One region of the Shewanella piezotolerans WP3 genome, then DNA from elsewhere that is predicted to be linked to it. Evidence: predicted binding sites of a transcription regulator. Region 1 holds the regulator's gene; each other region holds the start of a gene.
The links. The regulator sigma-54, encoded in region 1, starts transcription at its own class of promoters, with help from an activator protein. The targets are predictions, from matches to a motif close to GTTGGCACGNNNNTNGNNT.

Region 1 (2,209 bases):
GTTTCATATCACTCACATACGTGACAGCCAAGGCATGGCACTTTCAGGTGGTGAACGCCGTCGAGTTGAAATTGCACGAGCGCTAGCTGCCAACCCAAAATTTATATTGCTTGATGAACCCTTTGCAGGTGTAGATCCAATTTCGGTCATCGACATTAAAAAAATCATTGAGCAGCTAAAAAGCCGCGGCTTAGGTGTGCTAATTACTGATCACAATGTTCGTGAAACATTAGACGTTTGTGAGCATGCATATATCGTAAGTCACGGAAATCTCATTGCTGAGGGTACGCCTGCTGAAATCTTAGACAACCAGCAGGTTAGAGCAGTGTACTTAGGTGAACAATTCAGGCTATAGTTAATCAACAACATGAGCGTTTAAAGCGCGGCACTAGTTAAGTATACTAATATAATCATAGTGTTGGCCCTTTATGCTCTCTTCGCCAAATTAACGAGCTTCAACGTTTAATTACAGTGTAGGGAATAGCGGTAAGATGAAAGCGTCACTTCAGCTCAAAATGGGTCAGCAGCTAACCATGACTCCACAGTTACAGCAGGCAATCCGCTTACTGCAACTGTCCTCTTTAGAGCTGCAGCAAGAGATCCAGCAAGCATTAGAGTCAAATCCCCTACTAGAATTAGATGAAGAGCAATCTGACAGTGAACCTGTCAGCAATGAAGATCGCACCACCAGCGAATCCGATAGCTATTCAGAATCCGATAGTGACAACGATTACAGCGCCAGCGCCGAAGTTGATCCCCAGCAAGATAGCGCTGCAGTAGAAACCTCTGATGCATTAACCCAAGATTCAATGCCAGATGATCTGCCGATGGATACCACTTGGGACGAAGTCTATACCGTTTCTTCAAATGCAAGCTCTGGCGGTATGCGCGATGACGATATGCCATTCCAAGGTGAAACCAGCGAAGGCTTATATGAGCACCTTGAGTGGCAAAAGAACTTAACACCATTTTCCGATAACGATCTTGCTATCGCCACCGCCATTATTGATGCTATTGATGAACGTGGTTACCTCACTCAAAACTGCGAAGATATTCTTGAGGCAATGGGCGACCCTGAAATTGAGGTTGATGAAGTCGAAGCCGTACTCAAGCGCGTGCAGCATTTTGACCCCATTGGCGTTGCCGCTCGCGACTTAAGCGAGTGTCTATTGATCCAACTGGCCCAATATGCCGCTACCACACCGCATATTGACCATGCCCGCCTACTCATCAAAGACTACTTAGATTTGATTGCAGGACGCGACTTTAGACAGTTAATGCGTAAAACTAAGCTTAAAGAAGATGAACTACGTGAAGCCATTAGCCTGATCCAAACTCTCAACCCAAGACCAGGGTTAGCAGTCACTCGCAGCAAAGATGAATACGTTATTCCCGATGTATCAGTGGCCAAAAAGAAAGGTCGCTGGGTGGTTGAGCTAAACCCAGATTACATGCCTAAAATTAATGTTAATCAGCACTATGCTTCAATGGCTCGCAGCACTAAAAGCCAAGCCGATGGCCAGTTCATCCGTGGTCATTTGCAGGAAGCTAAGTGGTTTATTAAAAGTTTAGAAAGCCGTAATGAAACTTTACTAAAGGTCAGTAACTGCATTGTAAAATTCCAGCAAGGCTTCTTTGAGTATGGCGATGAAGCCATGAAACCAATGGTTTTGAATGATATCGCAGAAGCCGTTGAGATGCATGAATCCACCATATCAAGGGTTACCACTCAAAAGTATATGCATACCCCCAGAGGTATTTTCGAATTAAAGTATTTCTTCTCTAGTCATGTCGGAACCGACGACGGTGGAGAGTGCTCATCAACAGCTATTAGAGCGTTTATTAAGAAGTTAGTCGCAGCTGAAAACCAAAAGAAACCATTAAGCGATAGCAAAATGGCGCAACTTTTGGCAGAACAAGGGATAAAAGTTGCTCGTCGTACTATCGCGAAATATCGTGAAGCAATGCTGATCCCGCCCTCAAACCAACGTAAGAGTTTATAACTCAAAATTAGGCACTTGGAGGAATTTTCTATGCAAATTAACCTTACTGGACATCACATCGAAATCACCGCATCATTGCGTGGCTATGTAGAAGAAAAGTTTACAAAGCTTGAACGTCATTTCGATCAGATCAATAATGTCCACGTCATTTTGAATGTAGAAAAAATGCAGCAGATTGCCGAAGCCAGAATTCACCTTAAAAAAGG
Region 2 (2,209 bases), 860 kb from region 1:
AGATGGTAATTCAACCTCGGTAAGTTTAACAACGACCGAGCCAGTTCAAATCCCAGATACAGCGGGTAGCCCAGTAAAAACCGATAACATCGGCATGCAGATGAATCTAAATGCGGGTGATAAGACGTTTGATCCTGCTAATTTCGACCCCGATGACCCAGATACATTCAACAACTCAACATCGGTCACCATGTATGACTCATTAGGTGAGCCACATGTGATGACCACGTACTTTGTTCGTCCTCCGAATGCTGCCCATACCGGTGAAAGTAACTGGGTTGCATTTTATGCCGTTGACGGTAAACAGGTCGATTTGGACCCTGCATCTGGTACCTATGATATCGATACAACAGGCGATGGTAATCCTGATGGCACCGCTAATGCTGAAACCGCAGGTGGTTGGAAAGGTGCTGCGATATCCTTTAATGATACTGGCGCGTACACTGGCAGTAACCCAGCAGTTATTCAGACTGAGGCGTTGGGCGTCGGTGGGGCAAATGTTTTAGGCCCTGGCGCTGATGGTGCGCAAACTTTGACACTTAATTTTAATAACCCGACGCAATATGCTTCACCCTTTGAAGTGACTGAGTTGACGCAGGATGGTACTACCGTTGGGCGATTAACTAACGTTGAAGTGGGCGCTGATGGTCTGATTAACGCCAGCTACAGTAATGGCTCAACGGTACCTCTTGCACGCGTTGCATTAGTTCGCTTTGCCAATGAGCAAGGCTTATCACAAGCAGGCAATACCTCTTGGAAAGCGAGCCTTGATTCGGGTCCTGCATTAGCGGGTGAAGCTAACAGTGGCACCTTTGGTAGTATTCGTTCATCGGCACTTGAGCAATCAAACGTAGACTTAACCACTGAGCTTGTTGATTTGATTTCGGCGCAACGTAACTTCCAAGCTAACTCTCGTACTTTGGAAGTCAACAATACCTTGCAACAAACGGTATTGCAGATCCGTTAATTCTCACACCTCTATCCGCTTTAGCTGCGGTAGAGTAAAACACGTTGCCGCAGCGGCAACGTGTTTCCTCTCTCGACTCATCGTTAACAGTTTTATTCGTAACCTCCTCTTTCTATACTTAATTTATAAAATCAATTTCTGGCACGATGCTTGCTAATTAATACGTTAGACGGAAGTTTGACGGAGCATTACGTGGACAAGTTACTCTATGTCGCTATGAGCGGCGCAAAGCAGAATATGAATTCGTTGGCGATTAGCGCCAACAATTTGGCAAACGCTAACACTGATGGGTTTAAAGCTGATCTCGCACAAGCGCGTTCAATGCAAGCCTTTGGTGAAGGACTGCCAACACGTGTATTTGCTATGACAGAGAGCCCGTCAGCAGACTTTACCAATGGTCCTATCAAGACCACTGGTCGAGATCTAGATATTGCCGTTAAAGGCGATGGCTGGATTGCGGTTCAAGCTGATGATGGCGGCGAAGCTTATACACGTTCTGGTAGCTTGAGTTTCGATACCACTGGTGTGCTCCGTAACGATAAAGGTACCCCACTAATGGGTGACAACGGACCTATCGTATTACCGCTTCCGATCGAAAAAATTGAAATATCTCAAGATGGCATTATCTCTGTTCGTCCAACAGGGGCCACTGCTGAGGTCATTGAAGAGGTTGGCCGTATTAAATTGGTCAATCCTGGTAATGAAAACTTAATGCGCGGCAAAGATGGACTATTTCGTCAAATGTCGGGTGAACCAGCACCTGCTGATCTTTCCGTTGGTCTGCTAAGTGGGGCAGTTGAAGGCAGTAACGTCAATGCTGTACACGAGATGGTATCGATGATTGACATACAACGTCAGTTTGAGATGCAAGTCAAAATGATGAAAACAGCTGAAGAAACAGATAAAGCATCTGCTTCATTAATGCGCATTAGCTAGGAGATAGAATATGCATCCCGCTTTATGGATAAGTAAGACTGGTTTAGACGCTCAGCAGACTGATATTTCTGTTATTTCGAATAACGTGGCTAACGCCAGTACTGTTGGCTTTAAAAAGAGCCGCGCAGTGTTTGAAGATCTCCTGTATCAAAACGTTAACCAAGCGGGTGGGGTAAGTGCATCAAACACCAAACTGCCAAACGGTTTAAATATTGGCGCGGGTACCCAAGTGGTTGCAACGCAAAAAGTCTTTACTCAAGGCAACATGCTAACCACTGACAACTCGCTTGATTTGATGGTTGAAGG
Region 3 (2,209 bases), 1.9 Mb from region 1:
AAAAAGTTAACCGCTATTCGCCTATATCGCCAAGAGACAGGGGCTGGACTAAAAGAAGCTCATGAAGTAGTCAACCGAATTTCCGCAAAATCTGAATAATCGTTGACATAGACTCGTCGCAACCAGTGGCTTCGATGTAACAGTGCCGAAAAACAGGCCTAGTGTCGCAGAAGTAAAGGCAACTAATTGCTATTTTGAGTACCATTGGCAAACCTCTGGAGAGCCGACATTGAGCAGTATTGTCACTCAGTGTTAGGCACGCTCCTGAGACCCAGCATCCACAGAAGTTAAAAAGGTTTTTAGCTTGAACAATTATTTCGAAAGCCCTTTTGAGGGTAAGTCGCTCCAAGAGCAAGTCACCAACCCAAACATTGTTGTTGGTAAGCACAGTTATTACTCTGGCTATTACCATAATCACAGTTTCGATGATTGTGCACGTTACCTAATGGCGGATAGAACAGACATTGATAAGCTCATGATTGGTAGCTACTGCTCGATTGGATCTGGCGCGGTCTTTATGATGGCGGGAAATCAAGGTCATCAAAACAATTGGATCAGTACCTTTCCTTTCTTTTATCAAGACAATGACAACTTTATCGGAGCCAAAGATGGGTTTGAGCGTGCTGGCGATACCATCATAGGCAATGATGTATGGATTGGCAGCGAAGCCATGATAATGAGTGGTGTGACTGTGGGTGATGGCGCGATTATAGCTAGCCGCGCGGTAGTGACCAAAGATGTTGCGCCCTACGAAATTGTAGGTTCAAACCCTGCAAAACATATTCGTTTCCGTTTTTCAGAAACCGAAATATCTCAATTGCTCGAGATGCAATGGTGGCTTTGGAGCGATGAAGAGCTCAAAGGTGCGATGGCCTTAATGTGCTCATTGAATATAGGTGGCCTATACAGTTACTGGCAAGATTTTAATCTTTAATCATTCGCACGCCTTAACCAAATTAGTCGTTAACGCCACCTTCCTCTAACCGTTTCCAACCGCTGTAATACTATTACTGCAGTTAAAACCACCACTATTTGGTGCTATGTTTAACTAATTAGCTAAACTGTGACGGTATGCTAACCCATAAAGATGACAACAAATCACTAACATCATGATTAGGCTGGCATTTGGGTGTTCGGCATGAAAAATGCTTATTTTTAGTTCAATACTACTGTTTTGTATTATCAATTTAGAGCCAAAGGAGCGGCTGATGCCAGTCACGTTAGAAGATAGACCTATTGAGAAAGTAAGAGAAGAAGTCATCGACAAGCTGATTGTGAACTACAGTCACGGAATAATATCTGCTGAAGCATTTGAGCGACGTCTCGATGATGCGATGGCCAGTGAGTCTCATCAAGACTTGCTCAATTTAGTTTCGGATCTGTCACTGTCCGCTGACGATGATTACAGCAGTAAGAAAGATCAGCAATTTACGCCTAATTATTCTAGTAACCAACAAGATGATACGCTGAATATCAATTGTGTGCTTGGTAACAATGAGCGTAGCGGTCAGTGGGTGGTTCCCAAAATAATCAAAGTCAACAATGTGTTAGGCGAAACAACCCTCGACTTTACCGATGCCATTTTTCAGCACCAAGATATCACCATAAAGCTCAACTGTATTTTAGGTAGCGCAACGGTATTTATCCCCGAGAATGTCAATGTGGTGTGCAAAACTTACTGTGCGGTCAGTAGCATTGAAAACTGTGCTCCGTCGATGGCGAACCGCCAAGCACCTATCATTACCATCGAAGGTAAAGTCATACTCGGCAGTTTATCTGTTTCAGTAAAGCGTACCATTAAAGAGAAGTTTATCGCCTTTGCCAATCAGTTGAAAAATACCTTCAATTGATCTCACTAGCATACAGTCACAATATCTGACTCCTAGCACTCTCGTACCCACGGTATGAGAGTATCTTCCTCCTCTTAGAAGCGACTTGGCATAGTAATTTTTGTTAACTCGATCGGCAAAATAGCGGCATTAACCCCTTTGCTAAAATCGATAATGCTGTAATGTGGGTCATAGACAACCTTGTAGTTCAGACTCCTGGAGTAGCTATGCTAAATGAGAATCACGCGCTTATTTTTGACTTCCCAGAATTTAAACAAGACATTGTACATTTAAACCATAAAGATCCCGCCTTTGAAGAGCAGTCCAAGCAGTATCATCTGTTAGATTATGAAATTCGAAAACTTGAAGTGAACGGCAGT
Region 4 (2,209 bases), 490 kb from region 1:
CGACCATTAAGCACATTAATCGACGACAGCACCCACGCCGGGAAGGAATACTCCTTCACTAAGCTAATAATAGCTCAGTTTTTCAGAGTTGCTATAAAGAGAGAGTTTTAACCGCTCATGTTGAAGCTTAATCCCACTTGATGTTGGCTTAGTTCATGCTCACTGAACCGTTAATATTATCGACGCTCAAATCGCCACTACCAGCTTCAACGATGCTAAGCCCTTTGGTGTTGTCGACTTCGATATCACCTGAACCATCATCAATAACAACGTGACCATTGACGTTGGTTACTGTCATATCGCCTGAGCCGTCATCGATGCTGGTGTCGCCTCCGATGCCGTTTAGGTTGATTGAACCAGAACCATCTTCCAGAGTTAGTTTACCTGTGGTGTTAGTAATCGATACAGAGCCTGAACCGTCTGTGATACTTAGATTATGTCCACCTTGAATTGAAAGGTCACCAGAGCCATCTTCAAGCTCAATATTGGCTGAGACATTTTTAATTTCAATGTCGCCAGAACCATCGTCTATTTTCAGTATCATATCGGCAGGAACTTGAATGGTGAGGTCGATATACGGCGAGCGACTAAAATTGATATTACTGTCAAACTCGGCAACTAATTTAGCATTGCTGCCGCTTTTCTCTAGTGTTAAGTCGGCTTTAATATCACCATAAGTGTAGATATCAGCTACCACGGTGATTTGGGTTAATCCGGTCACGCCTTGGATCTTTAAATCTCCTGCGCCAGTATTAGCGACAAATGTATCGATACCCGCAGCTTCAATCTGGATCTGCTTTTTCTGATGATCAAGTGGGCCAGCGCTAGCGCCATTTACATTGATGATGCAACCCGATAGCGCTAACGTTATGATTGCCGCAAAAAGACTAGAGGCTAATTTCATAAGACGATGTCCTTATTATATTTTTTAGAATCAATTGTGTATTTAAAGTTATGACCTATCTAAGCAGGTAGCATGCCAACTTGTTATCTACTTGTTTTAATTGTGATGTTTTATTGTTATCTTGGCTGTTGGTGGTGAATTAACTCAAAAAATTGGCCAAAATCGACATTGTTAGTGATTTTACTTAATCGTTTATTACTGCTGAGTTTTTCGGTTATAGCCTAGTTCAGTCATAGAGGATGGAAGCAAAAATGGATTATTTATCTGTAAATCAACAAGGTTGGGATCGACGAGTGCAAACTCATGTTACCTCTGACTTTTACGATGTCGCTGGGTTTTTAACGGGTAACAGCTCACTGCAAGAGATAGAGTTAGCTGCGCTGAATGTAGAGGGGAAAAGTCTGCTACATCTGCAATGCCACTTTGGTTTAGACACCATGTCATGGGCACGCTTAGGTGCAAAAGTAACCGGTGTCGATCTCTCTGGCGCAGCCATTGAGCAAGCTAAATCATTAGCCATTCAAGCTAAGCTTGATGCGGATTTTATTTGTACCGATGTCTATCAGGTGACAGAACAGGTAGCAGGTCTGTTTGACATTGTTTTTACCTCGTACGGCGCCATTGTTTGGTTGCCAGATCTAAATAAGTGGGCGCAAACCATAGCCAGCAAGCTTAAAGCGGGTGGTCAGTTTTATATGGTGGAGTTTCACCCCGCACAGGCAGTGTTTGACGGTTATAGCTATTTTCATCAAGATGAGCCAGATGTGGAAGATGAGCCGACTTACACTGAGAATGCAGGTGATGAAACGGAGACCTTTATGAGTTGGCCGCACTCTCTTGCTGATGTCATCAATGCACTGATCAGTGCTGGTATCGAAATCGACTCATTCAATGAATTCGATTTTAGCCCATACAACTGTTTTGATGGACTTACAGAGTGAAACGGTTGAGTGTCACTTTACCTCAGGGGACAGCGCTGCGCTCACGTTACTTTGTTGAGCAGCAAGGGCAACGCTTACCGCTGACCTATGCTATATCGGGCTATAAGAAGGCCTAAGTTCGATTTTTAACACAAAAACAGCGCCATTTGGCGCTGTTTTTGTTTGAGCTATATCTTGGTATTCATCATAAAAACCAGAGGATTAATTACTTCTTAATACTGGGTATTTTAAATATTGGTTGTCGTAATAGGGACTGCGCTGATAGAACCAACGCAGACGCGCCTTTGGATCGGCGGCAAACGCTTCATCCTTAAGCGCTTCATCGAATGCTGCTTGCAGCGCTGGATCTTGTTTTAGCATCTGC

Region 2: a site for sigma-54 is predicted at 1,105-1,123, ahead of flgF (flagellar basal-body rod protein FlgF). Genes of this name have one in related genera too.
Region 3: a site for sigma-54 is predicted at 1,133-1,151, ahead of SWP_RS17835 (LiaF domain-containing protein). Genes of this name have one in related genera too.
Region 4: a site for sigma-54 is predicted at 966-984, ahead of SWP_RS00835 (DUF4097 family beta strand repeat-containing protein). Genes of this name have one in related genera too.

Annotation. Positions count from the first base shown of each region.
Region 1 covers NC_011566.1:681,469-683,677, reverse strand. The annotation lists gene lptB (LPS export ABC transporter ATP-binding protein) at 1-355, shown strand, start outside; gene SWP_RS02995 (RNA polymerase factor sigma-54) at 492-2,003, shown strand; gene hpf (ribosome hibernation promoting factor) at 2,034-2,209, shown strand, end outside.
Region 2 covers NC_011566.1:1,545,115-1,547,323, forward strand. The annotation lists gene flgE (flagellar hook protein FlgE) at 1-967, shown strand, start outside; gene flgF (flagellar basal-body rod protein FlgF) at 1,160-1,903, shown strand; gene flgG (flagellar basal-body rod protein FlgG) at 1,914-2,209, shown strand, end outside.
Region 3 covers NC_011566.1:4,209,942-4,212,150, forward strand. The annotation lists gene SWP_RS17825 (hypothetical protein) at 1-99, shown strand, start outside; gene catB (type B chloramphenicol O-acetyltransferase) at 305-934, shown strand; gene SWP_RS17835 (LiaF domain-containing protein) at 1,209-1,850, shown strand; gene SWP_RS17840 (HP1242/YdcH family protein) at 2,057-2,209, shown strand, end outside.
Region 4 covers NC_011566.1:188,816-191,024, forward strand. The annotation lists gene SWP_RS00835 (DUF4097 family beta strand repeat-containing protein) at 149-904, opposite strand; partial or broken gene SWP_RS00840 (class I SAM-dependent methyltransferase) at 1,156-1,961, shown strand; gene SWP_RS00845 (M14 family metallopeptidase) at 2,047-2,209, opposite strand, start outside.